DNA from 3 places in the Kosakonia sp. MUSA4 genome. Region 3 is predicted to be linked to each of the others. Evidence: predicted binding sites of a transcription regulator. Region 3 holds the regulator's gene; each other region holds the start of a gene.
What was found. Region 3 encodes LexA, which represses DNA repair genes until DNA is damaged. Its sites were predicted from a motif close to TNCTGTATGTACATACAGNA; they were not measured.
Positions count from the first base shown of each region.

Region 1: a site for LexA is predicted at 4,228-4,247, ahead of C0557_RS14575 (YebG family protein). Genes of this name have one in related genera too.
Region 2: a site for LexA is predicted at 1,859-1,878, ahead of dinB (DNA polymerase IV). Genes of this name have one in related genera too.

Region 1 covers NZ_CP025697.1:3,070,478-3,076,861, forward strand. Annotated here, with positions in the region: gene exoX (exodeoxyribonuclease X) at 1-572, shown strand, start outside; gene ptrB (oligopeptidase B) at 569-2,629, opposite strand; gene C0557_RS14565 (tellurite resistance TerB family protein) at 2,713-3,369, opposite strand; gene yebF (protein YebF) at 3,460-3,810, opposite strand; gene C0557_RS14575 (YebG family protein) at 3,874-4,212, opposite strand; gene purT (formate-dependent phosphoribosylglycinamide formyltransferase) at 4,345-5,523, shown strand; gene kdgA (bifunctional 4-hydroxy-2-oxoglutarate aldolase/2-dehydro-3-deoxy-phosphogluconate aldolase) at 5,595-6,236, opposite strand; gene edd (phosphogluconate dehydratase) at 6,274-6,384, opposite strand, start outside.
Region 2 covers NZ_CP025697.1:818,203-824,586, reverse strand. Annotated here, with positions in the region: gene pepD (cytosol nonspecific dipeptidase) at 1-749, shown strand, start outside; gene dinB (DNA polymerase IV) at 785-1,840, opposite strand; gene dpaA (peptidoglycan meso-diaminopimelic acid protein amidase) at 2,193-2,930, shown strand; gene C0557_RS03820 (class II glutamine amidotransferase) at 2,901-3,668, opposite strand; gene lpcA (D-sedoheptulose 7-phosphate isomerase) at 3,782-4,363, opposite strand; gene fadE (acyl-CoA dehydrogenase FadE) at 4,600-6,384, shown strand, end outside.
Region 3 covers NZ_CP025697.1:37,762-44,145, forward strand. Annotated here, with positions in the region: gene ubiA (4-hydroxybenzoate octaprenyltransferase) at 1-119, shown strand, start outside; gene plsB (glycerol-3-phosphate 1-O-acyltransferase PlsB) at 225-2,648, opposite strand; gene C0557_RS00175 (diacylglycerol kinase) at 2,781-3,149, shown strand; gene lexA (transcriptional repressor LexA) at 3,258-3,872, shown strand; gene dinF (MATE family efflux transporter DinF) at 3,949-5,283, shown strand; gene C0557_RS00190 (CsbD family protein) at 5,449-5,658, shown strand; gene zur (zinc uptake transcriptional repressor Zur) at 5,767-6,282, opposite strand.

The sequences.
Region 1 (6,384 bases), 2.7 Mb from region 3:
ATCCGATGAGCCATCTGGTCCGGCCCGATCGCCCTATCAGTCCGCAGGCGATGGCCATCCATCACATAACAGAAGCAATGGTGGCTCAGCAGCCGTGGATTGAAGAGATTGTGCCGCACTACTATGGCAGCAACTGGTACGTGGCGCATAACGCCAGTTTTGACCGCCGCGTGCTGCCAGAAATGCCGGGCGAATGGATCTGCACCATGAAGCTGGCGCGCCGTCTCTGGCCAGGAATTAAATACAGCAACATGGCGCTGTATAAATCCCGCAAACTGAGCGTACAGACGCCGCCGGGGCTGCATCATCACCGCGCGTTATACGACTGCTATATCACCGCTGCGTTGCTCATCGACATTATGCAGGTCTCCGGCTGGACACCGGATCAGATGGCGACCGTGACCGGCCGCCCGGCGCTGGTAACCACCTTCACATTCGGCAAATACCGCGGCAAAGCAGTGTCTGAGATTGCCGACCGCGATCCGGGTTATCTGCGCTGGCTGTTCAATAACCTGGAGCGCATGAGCCCGGAACTGCGACTGACGTTAAAGCACTATCTCGGCGACGATTAATGTACCCCGTGTCCGGGTAAGGTGCCCTGCGTCAGGGCAATCAGGAAAGCATACTCCAGCGCTACGCCTTCATAGGATTTAAAACGTCCGGATTTCCCTCCGTGTCCGGAATCCATATCGGTACAGAGCAGCAGCAGGTTATTGTCCGTTTTGTACTCGCGCAGTTTTGCCACCCACTTCGCCGGTTCCCAGTACTGCACCTGCGAATCATGCAGCCCGGTCGTTACCAGCATGTGCGGGTAATCGTGGGCCTCGACGTTGTCATAAGGGCTGTAGCCCTTGATGTAGTGATAGTAGGTTTCATCCTGCGGATTCCCCCACTCTTCAAACTCACCGGTGGTCAGCGGAATAGATTCATCCAGCATGGTGGTCACGACATCGACAAAGGGCACCTGGGCAATCACACCATGAAATAGCGAGGGACGCTGATTGATGACTGCGCCTATCAGCATACCGCCAGCGCTTCCCCCCATGCCGTAGCAGAAGAGCGGCGAACCATATCCCTGCGCCAGCAGCGAATCGGTGACATCAATAAAATCATTGAAGGTATTTTTCTTGTTGAGGAATTTTCCCTCTTCATACCACGATTGCCCCAGCTCACCGCCGCCGCGTACGTGGGCAATGGCAAACACAAAGCCCCGATCGAGCAGGCTCAGGCGGCTGCTGCTAAAGTCGGCATCCATGCTGGCGCCATAAGATCCATATCCGTAGACCAGCAGCGGATTTTCACCTTTGCGAAATAAGGTGTGGTTATAAACCAGCGAGACCGGGACTTCGACGCCATCTCTGGCGTGGATCCACAGGTGTTCACTGCGGTAGTGGCTGGCATCGAAACCCGCGACTTCAACCTGCTTCAGCACGCGCCGCTCGCCGGTATCCATATCCAGTTCAAAAAGCGTGTCCGGCGTGGTCATCGACGAGTAGCCGTAGCGTAAACGCGAGGTTTCTGGTTCCGGGTTATACGCCAACCAGGTGACATATGCCGGATCGTCAAACGCAATGCCCACCACTTCCCGCGTCTTACGGTTGATCTGCCGCAGGCTGGTTAAGCCGCGCTGCCGCTCCTCAACCACCAGCCAGTCGCTGAAGAGCGTAAACCCTTCCAGCATCACCTGTTCGCGCGCCGGGATCAGCACTTCCCAGCGCCTTTCATCGCGCACTTTGGTGCGATACAGGCCAAAGTTTTTGCCTTCGCGGTTAGAACGCAGGTAGAAAGTGTGCTGGAAATGGTCAAGGTTGTACTCATGCTCTTTGCGTCTTGGCAAAAAACAGAGCGGCTGCGCATCCGGTAGCTCTGCGTCGAGAAGCAGCACTTCACTGGTGGTCGCGCTGGAAAGGTGGATTGTAATGTAGTGCTGCGAGGTCGTTTTGCCTAAACCGACATAGAAGGTCTCATCCTGCTCTTCGTACACCAGCTCATCCTGCTGCGCCGGTTCTCCGACGGTGTGCCGCCACACCTGATACGGCAACAGCGTGGTTGCATGCTTGCGCACATAGTAGAGCGTTTCGGAGTCATTAACCCAGACAAAATCCGGTGAGACGTTATCCAGCACTTCCGGGTACCAGTTGCCGGTTTCAAGGTTACGAAAACGCAAACCATACTGGCGGCGCGATAAAAAATCTTCGGCTATCGCCATGATGGCGTTGTCTGGCGAAACTTCCAGGCCGCCGAGCGTATAGAATTCGCTGTGTGATGCGCGCTGGTTGGCATCCAGCAGCACCGTCCACTCATCCCACTCTGCGCTCAGCACCGACTGACGCTGGTAGATTGCATACTCATTACCGGGTTCGTAAATGTGCCGATAGCGATAACCATTTCTGACATAGGGCGCAGAAACTTCACGTTGCGGTATGCGTGAGATGATCTCCTGCAGCACCTCATCCTGTAACGCCTGTTGCGACGCCATCATTTTGCGGCCGTAATCATTTTCCTGATGCAGATAGTCAAGCACCTCTGGCTGCGAGCGGGTGTCGTCCCGCAGCCAGTAATAGTTATCAACGCGCGTATCGCCATGCGTGGTGATAGCGTGTGGGATCTGTTTTGCTTTCGGCGACATAGTATTGATCTTTTTTGTTTAACACTCTTGTAAGGTTGGCAAAACCCGCGCGTGATGCAAGCGAAACCACACTGTAATCAGAATCAAGCGGTAAGTTTTTGCTGCTTTATATCCTCTTCTATCTCCTCACGAACTGCCTGCGGGATCTGTAACGCATCTCCCAATGCATTCAGATAGCTACGTTCCATAAAGTGATCGATATCAATGACGGCGCAGCTGAGATACCAGAGTTCCAGCGCCTCTTCTTCATTCTGTACGCCCTGCGCCAGACGCGCGGGATCCAGCGGTTGTTCGATCGCCTGCGCAACCAGCCGCCGACCCTGTTCTTCCACCCCGGCGTCACGAAGCTGCTGCTCGATAGCGGCTCGTTCTTTATCGTCGATATGACCATCGCTCTTCGCCGCAAAAACCAGGGCCAGGATCAGGCGCTCCGTGCGCACATCCAGCGGAGATTGCTGCTGCCCGTACTGCGGTTCTCCCTGATGCGCGTTGCGGATACGGTCTTTGTATTTATTCCACAGCACCGTACCAGCGACCGCGCCGCCGCCAACCAGCAGTGCGCTGGTACCGTATTTAGCAAGAAATTTACGTGAGGATTTACTGGCAACAAGCAGCCCGGCAAGACCACCCAGAGCACCCGGCGCCAGCAGGTTATGTAATCTCTGCTCGCCCGAAGATGAGGGATCCGTATTATCTTTCGAACCCAGCAACGACTGTATTTGATTCAACCAACTCATAATGCCCTCGCTTATCAATGTGTGGTTGACCAGAGTAAGCGAGGGGGATGTCAGGAAGTGTCTGTCGCGGCAAAAGATGAGAAAATTATCGCGTTACGGCTGCGGCTGGTACTCTGCCGTACCCGCTTTGCAATCAACGGCCACGCGGTAGTGAATATCCATACTTTTACCGCGAACCGTGAGCGGTACCGTCCATTGATCACCCTTGCCGACGATCTCTTTCGGATTCACCCAGGCGACCGGATCGGCCTGCCCCAGTTTTTTCTGATCGTCTGCCCAGCGCACAATGCGATTTTGCAGATAGTCACGCTTAACGCTGGCCGCGATCCCATCGGCATCAAGGCCTTCACAAGAAGGAAACTTTACCGCTTTATCCGTTGCAGCGTGCGCCATGGTACTGCCTGCCAGCAAAAGCAGACCTGTAAAAACTCCTGCTATTTTCATGCTTATCTCCAGGTACTGACTTGTCCAGTCAAAAGCATGGTACAAATTGCTGGCAGTGCAAGATCAGGCCACTTTCGCGCGCTTCTGCGCGCTTTTAATATCCACTGCGTCTGTCGGTTCAGCATCATCAGAAGCAGCCGCTGCGGCAGGTTCTTCCGCTTCAGCGCCTGGCAATTTGCCGGATTTCAGAATACCGCTCAGCGCGTCTTTCTGTTCGGCAAGCCACAGCGCCATTTGGTCGCGCATCTCATCTTCCAGCGCTACCGGGCCGGTACCTAACCAGTCGCCCAGCACTTCCGCCAGATCGAGCATTTTATCGTAAGCATCAGCTTCCTTTTTGCTGGCAAAAGACATTTTTTCCTCACCTTCACGAATGACTACGTATTTAACTTCTACCGCCATGATGCAGCCTCATTCAACTGTGTATTTATACAGTATAATAGCGCGATGAAAAAAGCATCGCAAGGGATAAAAGACAGACGCAAACGTTTTCGTTTATACTGCGCCCAGTTTTTTTTCCAACGGTATGATGCTATGACTCTTTTAGGTACTGCGCTGCGCCCGGCAGCAACTCGCGTTATGTTACTCGGCTCTGGCGAACTGGGTAAGGAAGTAGCCATTGAATGTCAACGATTGGGCATTGAAGTGATTGCAGTTGATCGTTACGCCGATGCGCCGGCTATGCATGTGGCGCACCGTTCACATGTGATCAATATGCTTGATGGTGATGCGTTGAAGGCGCTGGTCGCACAAGAAAAACCGCATTTTATCGTGCCAGAAATCGAAGCTATCGCCACCGACACACTGCTGGAACTGGAAGCGCAAGGTCAGCATGTGGTGCCCTGCGCACGTGCCACAAAATTGACCATGAACCGTGAAGGCATTCGTCGCCTGGCGGCGGAAGAGTTGCAGTTACCGACATCCAGCTACCGCTTTGCCGACAGTGAAGCGGCTTTTCGCGATGCCGTCGCTGAGATTGGTTTGCCGTGTATTGTCAAACCCGTGATGAGCTCCTCCGGTAAAGGCCAGAGCTTTATTAAAAGCGCAGAGCAACTGACGAAAGCCTGGGAGTACGCCCAACAGGGTGGCCGCGCGGGTGCCGGACGGGTGATTGTCGAAGGCGTGGTTAACTTTGATTTTGAAATCACGCTTCTGACCATCAGCGCCGTTGATGGCGTCCATTTTTGCGCGCCGGTCGGCCACCGCCAGGAAGACGGTGATTATCGCGAATCCTGGCAGCCGCAGCAGATGTCGCCGCTGGCGCTGGAGCGCGCGCAGGCGATTGCCAGCAAAACCGTGCTGGCGCTGGGCGGCTATGGGCTGTTCGGCGTTGAGCTGTTCGTTTGCGGCGATGAAGTGATTTTCAGCGAAGTCTCGCCTCGCCCGCATGATACCGGGATGGTGACGCTGATTTCCCAGGATCTCTCGGAGTTCGCGCTGCATGTCCGTGCTTTCCTCGGTTTACCGATTGGCGACATCCGCCAGTACGGCCCGGCAGCTTCGGCCGTGATCCTGCCGCGTCTGAGCAGCCAGAATGTAACCTTCGATAACGTGCAAAATGCGCTCGCCGCCGGCGTGCAACTGCGTCTTTTTGGGAAACCTGAAATCGACGGCTCTCGCCGCATGGGCGTTGCGCTGGCCGTGGCTGAAAGTGTCGAAACGGCTGTAGAACGCGCGGTTGCCGCTGCGGCGGCAGTTCAGGTTAAGGGCTAAAAAAAAGCCCGGAGGCGCTCATCGCCTGCCGGGATTTTTTGCACAAGGCGGGTAAACACCCGCCCGCGAGATTACTGTTTCGCGCCTTCTACCGCTTCGCGCGCCAGTTTGGTGATGCGATCGTAATCACCCGCTTCCAGCGCATCTGCCGGAACCAGCCAGGAACCGCCGATGCACAGCACGCTTTTCAGCGCCAGGTAATCACGGTAGTTAGCCGGGGAGATCCCGCCAGTCGGGCAGAAACGAACCTGAGAGAACGGACCCGCAATCGCCTGCAACGCTTTAGTACCGCCGTTGGCTTCTGCCGGGAAGAATTTGAACTCTTTCAGACCGTAGTCCATGCCCAGCATCAATTCAGAAACGGTGCTGATGCCCGGGATCAGCGGGATAGTACCTTCGGTCGCAGCTTTCAGCAGCGGCTCGGTCAGACCCGGGCTGATAGCGAACTGCGCGCCAGCAGCGGTGACTTCCGCCAGCTGCTGCGGGTTCAGTACCGTACCGGCACCGATAATTGCGTCGGGCACTTCTTTTGCGATAGCGCGGATAGCATCCATCGCACAAGCCGTACGCAGGGTGACTTCCAGTACGCGAACGCCACCGGCGACCAGCGCTTTTGCCATCGGCACAGCGTGTTCCAGTTTGTTCACTACAATCACCGGCACTACCGGACCTGTTTTCAGAATTGCTTCTGCACTCGTTTTCCAGTTTTTCATCAGAGTTTTTCTCTCGCCAGAACTAAATCTTATCGTCTTAAAAAGTGATACAGGTTGCGCCCTGCTCCGCACCGGAGAGTTTCTCCCGCAGCGCGCCGAACAATTCGCGGCCTGTGCCCACGCGCATCGCGCTCAGGTCAGGAATATG
Region 2 (6,384 bases), 780 kb from region 3:
GGCACGCGGCGGAACTGGATCTGCGTCTGCTCGATTTCACCGGCGGTACCCTGCGCAACGCGATCCCGCGCGAAGCGATTGCCGTAGTTGCTGTTCCGGCCACTAACGCCGCGCAGCTCAAAACGCTGGCCGGCACGTATCAGGCAATCCTGAAAAACGAGCTGGAGATGAAAGAGAAGAACCTGGTGGTGCTGCTGGAAAGCGCAAGCAGCGACAAAGCCGCGCTGACCACCGCTTCCCGCGACACGTTTGTTCGCCTGCTGAACGCCACGCCAAACGGCGTCATTCGTAACTCCGACGTGGCAAAAGGCGTGGTTGAAACCTCGCTGAACGTCGGTGTGGTTACCCTGCAGGACGACAGCGCGGAAATCATCTGCCTGATCCGTTCGCTGGTCGATAGCGGTAAAGATTACGTGGTGAGCATGCTGGAATCGCTGGGAGCGCTGGCTGGCGCGAAAACAGCGCCGAAAGGCGGCTACCCGGGCTGGCAGCCAGACGCGCATTCGCCGGTCATGGCACTGGTGCGTGAGACTTATCAGCGTTTGTTCAACAAAACGCCGAACATTCAGGTGATCCACGCAGGTCTGGAGTGCGGTCTGTTCAAAAAACCGTACCCGAACATGGACATGGTCTCCATTGGGCCAACCATTACCGGCCCGCACTCTCCGGATGAGCAGGTGCATATCGAAAGCGTGGGCCACTACTGGACACTGCTGACCGAGCTACTGAAAGCTATTCCGGCGAAATAAGCCCGCTGTCCGCGCCGCCCGGCGCGGACATTCACTTATAACCCCAGCACCAGTTGCCGCTCCAGTTGTGGATCCAGCAACGTCACATGCAGCCCTACCAGCCGTACACCGCGCCCGCCGCGACGCTCATCCCACGTTTTCCGCGCCGTTGCCAACAGATCCTCTTTATTTAAGCGCGGCCAGACATGTTCCTGGGTGGTGAGCTGAAAATCATTAAACTTCAGCTTTACGCCCTGGCGGGCAATCAGCAAATCCGGCTTCACTTTTGCCAGCCGTCGCTCCAGCTCCGGGTATAAATGCTCAATAATCGCTTCGCACTCTTCCCAGTGGTGAATATCGTCTGCCAGCGTGCGCTCCACGCCGACGGATTTACGTAACCGCTCGCTACTGATTTCCCGCTCATCAATGCCCTGGCTGCGCTCCCACAAAATACGGCCAAATTTACCAAAGCGTTTAAGCAGCATCGCCAGATCGCTGCGCTGCACGTCTTCACAGGTGCGCAGCCCCAGCGTCTCCAGTTTTGCCGCCGACACTTTGCCGACGCCCGGGATCTTGCTTAGCGGCAGCGTGCGGAGAAATTGCGGAACGTCCGCTGGCGTGATCACGTACTGGCCGTTGGGTTTATTAAGATCGGAGGCAATTTTGGCGAGAAACTTTACCGGCGCCACGCCCGCCGAAGCCGTCAGCTGCGTTTCATTAAAAATAGTCTGGCGGATCTCCTGCGCCATCAGCGTCGCTGAGCCGTGGCAGTGCGGGCTGTCAGTAACATCCAGATAGGCTTCATCCAGCGAAAGCGGTTCAATCAACGTCGTGTAGCGGGAAAAGATCTCACGGATCTGATTTGACGCTTCTTTATAAGCATCAAAACGGCCGGGCAGCAGAGTGAGGTGAGGACAAAGTTTCAGCGCCATTGCCGTGGGCATTGCGCTGCGCACGCCAAATTTACGCGCCGGATAATTGGCGGTGCTGATAACGCCACGCTTAACGCGGCTGCCGCCAATGGCAAGGGGGATGTCGCGCAGGGCGGGGTTATCGCGCATCTCGACCGCCGCGAAAAAGCAATCCATATCGACATGTATGATTTTGCGCATGCGTACGCCCTCACAGAACACTGGATAAGTATACAGCATATTCCATTGAAATGAGAAGCCAGTGCGTAAAACCGCCGAAAAGAGGGTAATTTGATAGTTACTTCTGCCGTTTTAGTTTCATAATAACCACCAGCTAAACGGCCAGGTGTTTGAAACGCAAAACAGAACACAATTTGCGCAATGGTGGAAATATCGCCAAAAAAAGATGAAGCGTGAAGGATGAACTCTATTCTGGCTTGCGAAAAAATGCCGTAATGCTAATGTGGGCGCTCCGAAACAGATTAGTCTGAATTTTGGGCATCTTTTGCCGTCCTGGCAATGTGGTATTCGCTTTATCAAGGAAACAAGTTGTATGCGCAAAATCGCATTATTTATTGCGATGCTTCTGATCCCGTGCGTCTCGTTCGCTGGCTTAATGGGCAGCAACAGTTCGATTACGCCGGTAAGCAAAGAATATAAGCAGCAGTTAATGGGGTCGCCGGTTTATATCCAAATCTTCAAAGAAGAGCGTACCCTTGATCTCTACGTCAAAATGGGCGAGCAATACCAACTGCTCGACAGCTATAAAATCTGCAATTACTCCGGCGGTCTGGGCCCGAAACAGCGCCAGGGCGATTTTAAAAGCCCGGAAGGGTTTTACTCCATTCAACGTAATCAGTTGAAGCCGGACAGCCGCTTCTACAAAGCGATCAACATTGGTTTTCCGAATACCTATGACCGCGCCCACGGCTACGAAGGCAAGTACCTGATGATCCACGGCGCCTGCGTCTCGATTGGCTGCTATGCCATGACGGATTCGAACATTGATGAGATCTTCCAGTTTGTGACCGCCGCGCTGGTCTTTGGGCAGCCGAACGTGCAACTGAGCATCTATCCGTTCCGCATGACCGACGCCAATATGCTGCGTCACAAATATTCGACCTATGCGGATTTCTGGAAACAGCTGAAGCCGGGTTACGACTATTTTGCCACCACCCACCAGCCGCCGGTTGTCTCGGTTGTGGATGGTCGCTATGTCGTCAACAAGCCGCTGAACACCGCCGTTCAGCCACAGCTGGCGTCAAACTACACGCTCCCCCAGACAAAATAACGCCCACTCGCCTGGCATAATCTTTTGCCAGGTTTCGTTGCCGGTTAACGGCTGGGTGGCAATCACGGTAACCACATCGTTCGGTGTGGTTTCCCGCTGAAAATCAATCTCAACGTCCTGATCCAGCAGTTTCGCCACGCCAAACGGCGCACGGCGGGTGATCCAGAACAGATTTGTCGAGCAGAACGCCATCACGTAGCGCCCGTCCGATAACAACATATTGAAAACGCCCTTCTCGCGCAGTTGCGTTGCCAGCGAGGCAATGTACTTAAACACCGCCGTCATATTGCCCGGCGTACGCGGATAACGTTCCGTAAGCTTATGCAGCAACCAGCAGAACGCTTTTTCACTGTCGGTTTCGCCAACCGGGCGAAAATTGCCGGTCTCCAGCGACTTATAGCCGCTCAACTGACCGTTGTGTGCGTAAGTCCAGTTGCGCCCCCACAGCTCGCGGGTGAACGGATGGGTATTTTCCAGCGCCACTTCGCCACGGTTAGCCTGGCGAATATGCGCCACTACCGAGCGGGACTTGATCGGATAGTCCTGCACCAGCTTCGCGATCGGAGAGTTAAAACTCGGTTGCGGATCTTTGAACGTGCGACAGCCCTTGCCCTCATAAAAAGTGATGCCCCAGCCGTCTTTATGCGGCCCGGTTCCACCACCGCGCTGGACAAGCCCGGTAAAACTAAAACAGATATCGGTCGGCACATTGGCGCTCATACCGAGCAGTTCGCACATACTCACCCCCAAAAACGCCTTAATTCTGGGAAGGCGTAATTGTTGCAGCCAGTTTGAACACGGACAGCGCGGAGCACTGCCCAGGTTCAAAATGGCAAATAAAATAGCCTTCCCTACGCCTTAACCATCTCTTTTTCGATCAGCTGAATCAGGATATGAATCACTTTGATATGGATCTCCTGAATACGATCAGCATAACCAAAATGCGGCACACGAATTTCAACATCCGCGGTACCCGCCATCTTGCCGCCATCTTTACCGGTCAGGGTGATGACTTTCATCCCCTTCTCACGCGCTGCCGCCACTGCTTTGATCACGTTGCCGGAGTTGCCGGAAGTGGAAATGCCCAGCAGCACGTCGCCTTCACGACCCACGGCTTCCACATAGCGGGAGAAGACATAGTCGTAACCGAAGTCGTTGCTTACGCAGGAGAGATGGCTGACGTCGGAGATAGCAATCGCCGGATAGCCAGGACGGTTTTCACGGTAGCGACCAGTTAACTCTTCCGCAAAATGCATGGCATCGCAGTGAGAACCGCCGTTACCGCAGGACAACACTTTACCACCCGCTTTGAAACTGTCCGCCAACAGCACCGCCGCGCGCTGAATCGCGTGAATATTGGCTTCATCTTTCAAGAAATTCGCCAGCGTTTCCGCCGCTTCGTTCAGTTCGTTACGAATCAGATCCTGGTACATGAGGATATCCTTCAGCATAGATGTAAATAACACTGCGCAGTGTACCGGATAGGATCCGGAGCGAGAAGCTAAAGCCACGGCACCTGCGCGTTTTCGTTTTCCGTGCGCAAAATCCCCCCAACAATGTGAACCAGGTTGTAATTATTTTGTAAACACATTGCTAAAAGAAATCTCATCCACTACAACCATAACATCACAAGTGGTCAGACCTCCTACAAGACAGGGAGCTTTTTTTTATGATGATTTTGAGCCTTATCGCAACAATCGTTCTCCTCGGTGTGCTGTTTTATCACCGGGTCAATCTGCTCCTGAGCAGCGTGATTTTACTGGCGTGGACTGCCGCGCTGGGCGTTATGGGGCTGTGGTCCATCTGGGTGCTGTTGCCGCTGGCGATCATTCTGGTGCCGTTCAATCTGCCGCCGATGCGTAAGGCACTGATTTCCGCGCCGGTATTTCGCGGTTTCCGCAAAGTGATGCCGCCGATGTCGCGTACCGAAAAAGAAGCGATCGACGCGGGTACGACCTGGTGGGAAGGCGATCTGTTTCGCGGTAACCCGGACTGGAAAAAGCTGCACAACTATCCGCAGCCGCGCCTGACTGCTGAAGAGCAAGCCTTTATCGACGGCCCGGTGGAAGAAGCCTGCCGCATGGCGAACGATTTCCAGATCACTCATGAAATGGCCGATCTGCCGCCGGAGCTGTGGGCGTTCTTAAAAGAGCACCGCTTCTTCGCGATGATCATCAAGAAAGAGTACGGCGGGCTGGAATTCTCTGCTTATGCGCAGTCCCGCGTGTTGCAAAAACTCTCCGGCGTCTCAGGTATTCTTGCCATCACCGTCGGCGTGCCGAACTCTTTAGGCCCTGGCGAACTGCTGCAACACTACGGCACGGAAGAGCAAAAAAATCATTATCTGCCGCGCCTGGCGCGTGGCCTGGAGATCCCCTGCTTTGCGCTGACCAGCCCGGAAGCGGGTTCCGATGCGGGCGCGATCCCCGATACCGGCGTGGTTTGCATGGGCGAATGGCAGGGCGAGCAGGTGCTCGGCATGCGTCTGAGCTGGAACAAACGCTATATCACGCTGGCACCGATTGCCACCGTACTCGGCCTGGCTTTTAAACTTTCGGATCCGGAAAAACTGCTGGGCGGCGAAGAAGAGCTAGGCATCACCTGTGCGCTGATCCCGACATCAACGCCGGGCGTGGAAATCGGCCGTCGTCACTTCCCGCTGAACGTTCCGTTCCAGAACGGGCCAACCCGCGGCGACGATATCTTTGTGCCGATTGATTACATTATTGGCGGGCCGAAAATGGCCGGTCAGGGCTGGCGTATGCTGGTGGAATGTCTGTCGGTCGGTCGCGGTATTACGCTGCCGTCTAACTCCACCGGCGGCCTGAAATCTGTCGCGATGGGGATTGGCGCTTACGCCCATATTCGCCGCCAGTTCAAAGTGCCAATCGGCAAAATGGAGGGTATCGAAGAGCCGCTGGCACGCATCGGCGGTAACGCCTACGTGATGGATGCGGCCGCCTCGCTCATCACCTACGGCATTATGCTCGGCGAAAAACCGGCAGTGCTTTCCGCTATCGTGAAATATCACTGCACCCACCGCGGCCAGCAATCCATTATTGATGCGATGGATATTGCCGGCGGTAAAGGCATTATGCTCGGCGAAGGCAACTTCCTGGCACGAGCCTACCAGGGCGCACCGATTGCCATTACCGTCGAAGGCGCCAACATCCTGACCCGCAGCATGATGATCTTCGGCCAGGGCGCGATCCGCTGCCATCCGTATGTGCTGGAAGAGATGGCCGCCGCGCAGAATAATGATGTGGACGCTTTCGATAAGCTGCTGTTTAAACACATCGGCCATGTCGGCAGTAATAAAATGCGCAGCCTGTGGCTTGGCCTGACGCGCGGTTTAACCAGCGCCACGCCGACCCGCGACGTCACCAAACGTTACTACCAGCATCTGAACCGCCTGAGCGCCAACCTTGCGCTGCTGTCTGATGTCTCAATGGCG
Region 3 (6,384 bases):
TTTATCAACAGATATTGATTACGGGGCGCGAACGCGACGCCTGTTTTAAAGCATTTATGAACAACAACTACGTGGGGCTGGTGCTGTTTTTAGGGCTGGCTTTTAGTTACCTGCACTGAATCTAAAAACTGCCGGATGGCGGCTGCATGTTATCCGGCCTGCGAGATTATCTCATCCCACAGGCCGGATAAGCGCAAGCGATATCCGGCGGATACTTTCCCGGTTTACACTTCCGCTTGCGTCGCGCTTTCAATCGTCAGACGCACATCCGACGTTATCAAGTCTGCCAGCATCTGGTAAACGCCCAGCGTTCGCGTCGGGTCTGCATCGCCACTGTCGCTGATATACCCTTCATCACGCAGCGTTAACACCAGCGTGGAGAATACCGCTTTGTCGAAGAATTCCGGCGCGTTGATGCCGTGCAGCACTGACAGGCGTTGCGCCAGCGTGCGGCTCTCTTTTTCCAGCGTGCTGCGGTTCATTGACGGCGTGTTGCCAAGCAGCCAGAAGGTGATGGCATAGCGCTGTAATGTCTCGCGCGCACCGGCGGCCAGCAGTTGCAGTGTCCGCGAATGGGCCGGGTTGATGCTCAGGCGATCGTCTTTGACGGTAATTAAGCTCTGGCGCAGCAGTTCTTGCGTCAGGTTTTCCAGCACTTCCGCCAGCTCGGCTTTTTCCCAGCGCAGGAACAGCTCGGCTTTCAGCAGCGGATAAAGCAGCTCAACGTGGCGCAGAATATCGCTACGGGAGATGGCGCGATGTTGGGTCACGATCGCCGCCATCAGCGACGGCAGCATCAGCATATGGGCGATGTTGTTGCGGTAATAGGTCATCAACACTGCCTGCTCGCGCGGCAGAATAATGATATCGCCGATGGTGTCTTTCTCGACTTCGAACTTGTTCATCTGCAACGCGTGGTCGATAAGCGCGTCCGCGCTGGCGGCAGGCGTTGTTGAATCCGGCGAGTAAGGCACATTGCGCATCAGTTCGAGGTAGCAACTGATTTGTTCGGTTAACTGCTCGCGCGTCAACGAACGCTGGCGCGATGCCAGCAGTGCTGTACAGCACAGGTTCATGGCGTTGGCCGCACCGGCATTGTTAATGCGAACCATCAAATCGGCGGCAATGTTATTCACCGTCGGCGTCAGCCATGCCGGGCGAATCGCTTCGATTGGATCGATAGATTCGCGCCACTCCGGAACGTGATGGTTCAGGTAGTTCATCAGCGGAATGGGTTCACCGAAGTTCACATAACCTTGCCCCAGGTTACGCAGCTTGCTCAGCCCGCGCACCATCTGCAGCAGGCTCTCTTTCTCTTTGGTTGCGCCGCGCAGCTCTTTCGCATAGGTACCGACCTCCATCACATGTTCATAACCGATATAAATCGGCACCAGCGTGATGGGGCGTGTACCGCCGCGCAGCATCGCCTGAATGGTCATCGACAGCGTACCGGTTTTCGGGTCCAGCAAACGCCCGGTACGTGAACGACCGCCCTCGACGAAATACTCGACCGAATAACCGCGGCTGAACAGTTCGCCCAGATATTCGCGGAACACGGTGGAGTAGAGTTTGTTGCCTTTAAAGGTACGGCGAATAAAGAAGGCGCCCAGGCGGCGGAAAATCGGCCCGGCGGGCCAGAAGTTCAGGTTGATGCCTGCGGCAATGTGCGGCGGCACCAGCCCCTGGTGATAGAGCACATACGAGAGCAGCAGATAGTCCATGTGGCTGCGGTGGCAGGGCACATAGACAATCTCGTGGCCGTCGTGCGCAAGCTGGCGCACGCGTTCGGCGTTGTGCACGTTGATCCCCTGATAGAGACGGTTCCAGGTAAAACCGAGGATACGGTCGGTCAGACGGATCATCTCGTACGAGAAGTTGGCGGCAATCTCTTCCATCAGCGCGATAGCGTTTTGCTGCGCTTTGTCGTGAGAGATTTTTTTGCTGCGCGCTTCGTCTTCGACCGCACGGGCAATCGCTTTAGAAGAGAGCAGTTTATTGAACAGATCCTGACGCGCCGGCAGACGCGGCCCAACGGCGGCCAGACGCTGTCGCGCGAAGTGCATACGCGCCACGCGCGCCAGTTTCTGCGCGATAATTTTATCGGTGCCGTGCTCGGTCGCCATGCGGCGCAGGGAGACGGGCGGCGAGAAGCGCACAAAGCTATCGCGGCCGAGCCAGGAGATAGCGAAGAATTTCTGGATGCCGTTCAGCATGCGCAGCGGCGGATTAATCTCGCCTTTCTCACGCCCTGGCGAGCGGCCAAACATTACCGATACCGGAACCATTTGCACATCCAGATCCGGATGGCTGCGGTGTAAATCCAGGTAGTCGTGGAACAGTTTGATGGACTCTTCTTTCGGCGTGTAATAGGTAAACACGCGCGGACCGCCATGAATGAACACGAAACGCGGCAGCAATACGCCGTCGATTTCCAGGGGTTCCAGGGGATCGGGCAGTTCGTGCGCCAGACACTGAGCGCGTAATGTCATCAAATCTGCCTTAGAGTTATAAGGCAGCACGTACATAATAGGACGTGAAGTATCGAGACCCAGTTCCTGTGCAGGTTCTGCAGGTATCGATTTACTCTTTACCAGTACACTTAATGGTAAATTCAGTAATTTGTAGTAAATTCGTGGCCAACCGGACATAAAAGATGAAAAGCCTCTGGTTAATAATAGTGCCATTGCGCCGCAAGAATATCAGAAAGCGCACGTAATTTCTGTTGTACCTCAGTACGCTGATGTAGACATTGACGTTTATTACATAAAAAGGTTCTTTTCATGGCCAATAATACCACCGGAATTACCCGAATCATTAAAGCAGCAGGTTACTCATGGAAGGGCGTTCGCGCTGCATGGATCAATGAAGCCGCTTTCCGCCAGGAGCTGGTAGCCGTTGTTTTCGCTATCATTATTGCTTGCTGGCTGGACATTGACACGGTCACTCGGGTGCTGCTGATTAGCTCGGTGTCGCTAGTAATGATTGTTGAAATCCTAAATAGTGCAATTGAAGCTGTCGTAGACCGAATTGGTTCTGAATTTCACGAACTTTCCGGTCGGGCGAAGGATATGGGATCGGCGGCAGTGCTGATGTCGATCCTGCTGGCGCTGTTTACCTGGATCTCGCTTCTCTGGTCGCATTTTCGATAACGCTTCCAGAAATCGATAACACCCTGGTTTTTTGCTTAAATTTGGTTCCAAAATCGCCTTTGACTGTATATACTCACAGCATAACTGTATATACACCCAGGGGGCGGGATGAAAGCATTAACGGCCAGGCAGCAAGAGGTGTTCGATCTCATCCGCGATCGGATCACTCAAACCGGTATGCCACCAACGCGTGCGGAAATCGCACAGCAATTGGGGTTCCGTTCCCCAAATGCGGCTGAAGAACACCTGAAAGCGCTTGCACGTAAAGGGGTTATCGAAATCGTCTCCGGCGCATCGCGTGGTCTGCGTCTGCTGCTGGAAGAAGAAGAGGATATCGGTTTACCGCTGATTGGTCGCGTTGCTGCGGGTGAACCGCTGCTGGCGCAACAGCATATCGAGGGTCACTACCAGGTCGATCCCGATCTCTTCAAACCTCATGCGGATTTCCTGCTGCGCGTTAGCGGTATGTCGATGAAAGACATCGGTATTATGGACGGCGACCTGCTCGCAGTGCATAAAACGCAGGACGTGCGTAACGGCCAGGTGGTCGTCGCACGTATTGATGATGAAGTTACCGTGAAACGTCTGAAAAAACAGGGTAACACCGTCGAATTGCTGCCGGAAAACAGCGAGTTTTCCCCGATCGTCGTCGATCTGCGCGATCAAAACTTCACCATTGAAGGGCTGGCGGTTGGCGTCATCCGTAATGGTACCTGGCTCTAACGCCTGTTCTTTTCGCAGCGACACAAAACACCGTGGCGCTGCGTAATACGATTTTCCCCGTTGATTCGACATTGCCATGCCGTTGCTGAACGCATCTGACAGAGCACTGTGGCGGCTTGCGCTGCCCATGATCTTCTCCAATATCACTGTTCCGTTACTGGGGCTGGTGGATACCGCCGTGGTCGGGCACCTGGATAGTCCTGTTTACCTCGGCGGCGTGGCGATCGGCGCAACGGCAACCAGCTTTTTGTTTATGCTGCTGCTGTTTTTGCGGATGAGCACCACCGGTCTTACGGCACAGGCGTTTGGTGCGAAAAACGCACCTGCGCTGGCGCGCGCGCTGGTACAGCCGCTGCTATTGGCGCTGTCGGCAGGTGTGTTAATTATGCTGCTGCGTACGCCGCTCATCGATCTGGCGCTGCACATTACCGGCGGGAGCGAAGCCGTGCTGGAGCAGGCGCGGCGCTTTCTCGATATTCGCTGGCTGAGTGCGCCAGCGTCGTTGGGAAATCTGGTGTTGCTCGGCTGGTTACTGGGTGTGCAGTATGCCCGTGCGCCGGTGATCCTGCTGGTAGTGGGGAATCTCCTCAACATTGTGCTCGACCTGTGGCTGGTGATGGGCCTGCACATGAATGTGCAGGGCGCTGCGCTCGCCACCGTTGTGGCTGAGTATGCGACTTTCGCCATCGGCCTGCTGATGGTGCACCGCGTGTTGGTAATGCGCGGTATCACCCTGCCAGCGCTGAAAAATGCCTGGCGCGGCGGTATGCGGCGCTTATTAGCGCTTAACCGCGATATCATGCTGCGCTCACTGCTTTTGCAGCTCTGCTTTGGCTCAATCACCGTGCTGGGCGCCCGTCTTGGCGGTGAGACGGTTGCCGCTAACGCGGTGCTGATGATGTTTCTCACCTTTACCGCGTACGCGCTGGATGGTTTTGCCTATGCGGTCGAAGCGCACTCCGGGCAGGCCTATGGCGCGCGCGATGGCAGCCAGTTGATGGACGTCTGGCGAGCGGCATGCCGCCAGGCCGGGCTGGTGGCGCTGTTCTTTGCGGCGATTTATGCGCTGGCAGGTGATGACATTATTGCCTTGCTGACTTCGCTTCCTGCCCTGCAGACGCTCGCCGGGCATTACCTGTTCTGGCAGGTGATTCTGCCGCTGGTGGGCGTGTGGTGCTACTTGCTGGATGGCATGTTTGTCGGTGCCACGCGCGCAGCGGAGATGCGTAACAGTATGGCGATTGCCGCCGCCGGGTTCGCTGTTACGCTGCTGACGGTTCCGGTGCTGGGCAATCACGGTTTATGGCTGTCGCTGACCGTCTTTCTCGCCCTGCGCGGGCTTACGCTTGCCTGGCTGTGGCGTCGCCACTGGCGTAACGGCAGCTGGTTTTCCGATGTGAATCCTTCCTGATATTGCCAGTTTTTTTGCCTGTTTCCTCGCCTCGCTTATGCTGTTTTTAACCATCGTGACGGTTAAAGATTCCGAATAAAAATCGATTGCCGGAATCCTTAACTACAATAATCAGTACGTTCAGCAGAACGATTATCTATTTAACCGAACGATAAGGAGTCAACGATGAATAAAGACGAAGTCGGCGGTAACTGGAAACAGTTCAAAGGCACTGTTAAAGAAAAATGGGGCAAACTGACCGATGATGATATGACCATCATCGAAGGTAAACGTGACCAGCTGGTGGGTAAAATCCAGGAACGTTACGGTTATGCCAAAGATCAGGCGGAGAAAGAAGTTACAGATTGGGAAACGCGTAATGACTACCGCTGGTAGCCTGCACATCCCCTCAATGTGCTAACCCTCTACAGGCTACCCTGCCCGAAGGTACAAGGACGTACCACCCCTCCAGCTGTTTTAGCTACCGTCTTGCTCGAACAAAGATTAACGTGGCTTTTTCTTCACCTGAACGGTGTGGTCATGGTGGCAATGGTCGTGATGACGGCAGGACTCCACTTCGACACAGTCTGCACATAAACCGTGAGCTTCAATCACATTATGCCGCAGGGCAAAACCCATCTTTGCCGCCAGCGCATGCATAATATCTTCCACGCCTTCCGCCTGCTCTTCCTTTACTGAACCGCAGCGATCGCAGATAAACATCGCGGACGTGTGCGTCGGCTGGTCAAAAAGGTGGCATAACACGTAGCTGTTTGTTGATTCGACTTTATGTACGAACCCTTGTTCTAGCAGGAAATCAAGAGCGCGGTACACCGTCGGCGGCTTGGCCTGCGGTTCGCTTTCACGCAGCAGATCGAGCAGATCGTACGCGCTGATGGCGCTTTGTTGCAGGCTGAGTAATCTCAACACTTCAAGACGCTGGGGAGTCAGGCGCACGTTGCGCTGCACGCACAGCTTTTCAGCCTGCGCTAACATCTCTTGCGAAGTGGTCTTATCCATCGGCGCTCTCCGGTTGGGGAAATACAAGCCATACACTTTACCATGTCCTGTCGAAAACGCCGAGATCGCGGCCAGTAATCTCCATTTCTCTGGATCGCTTCC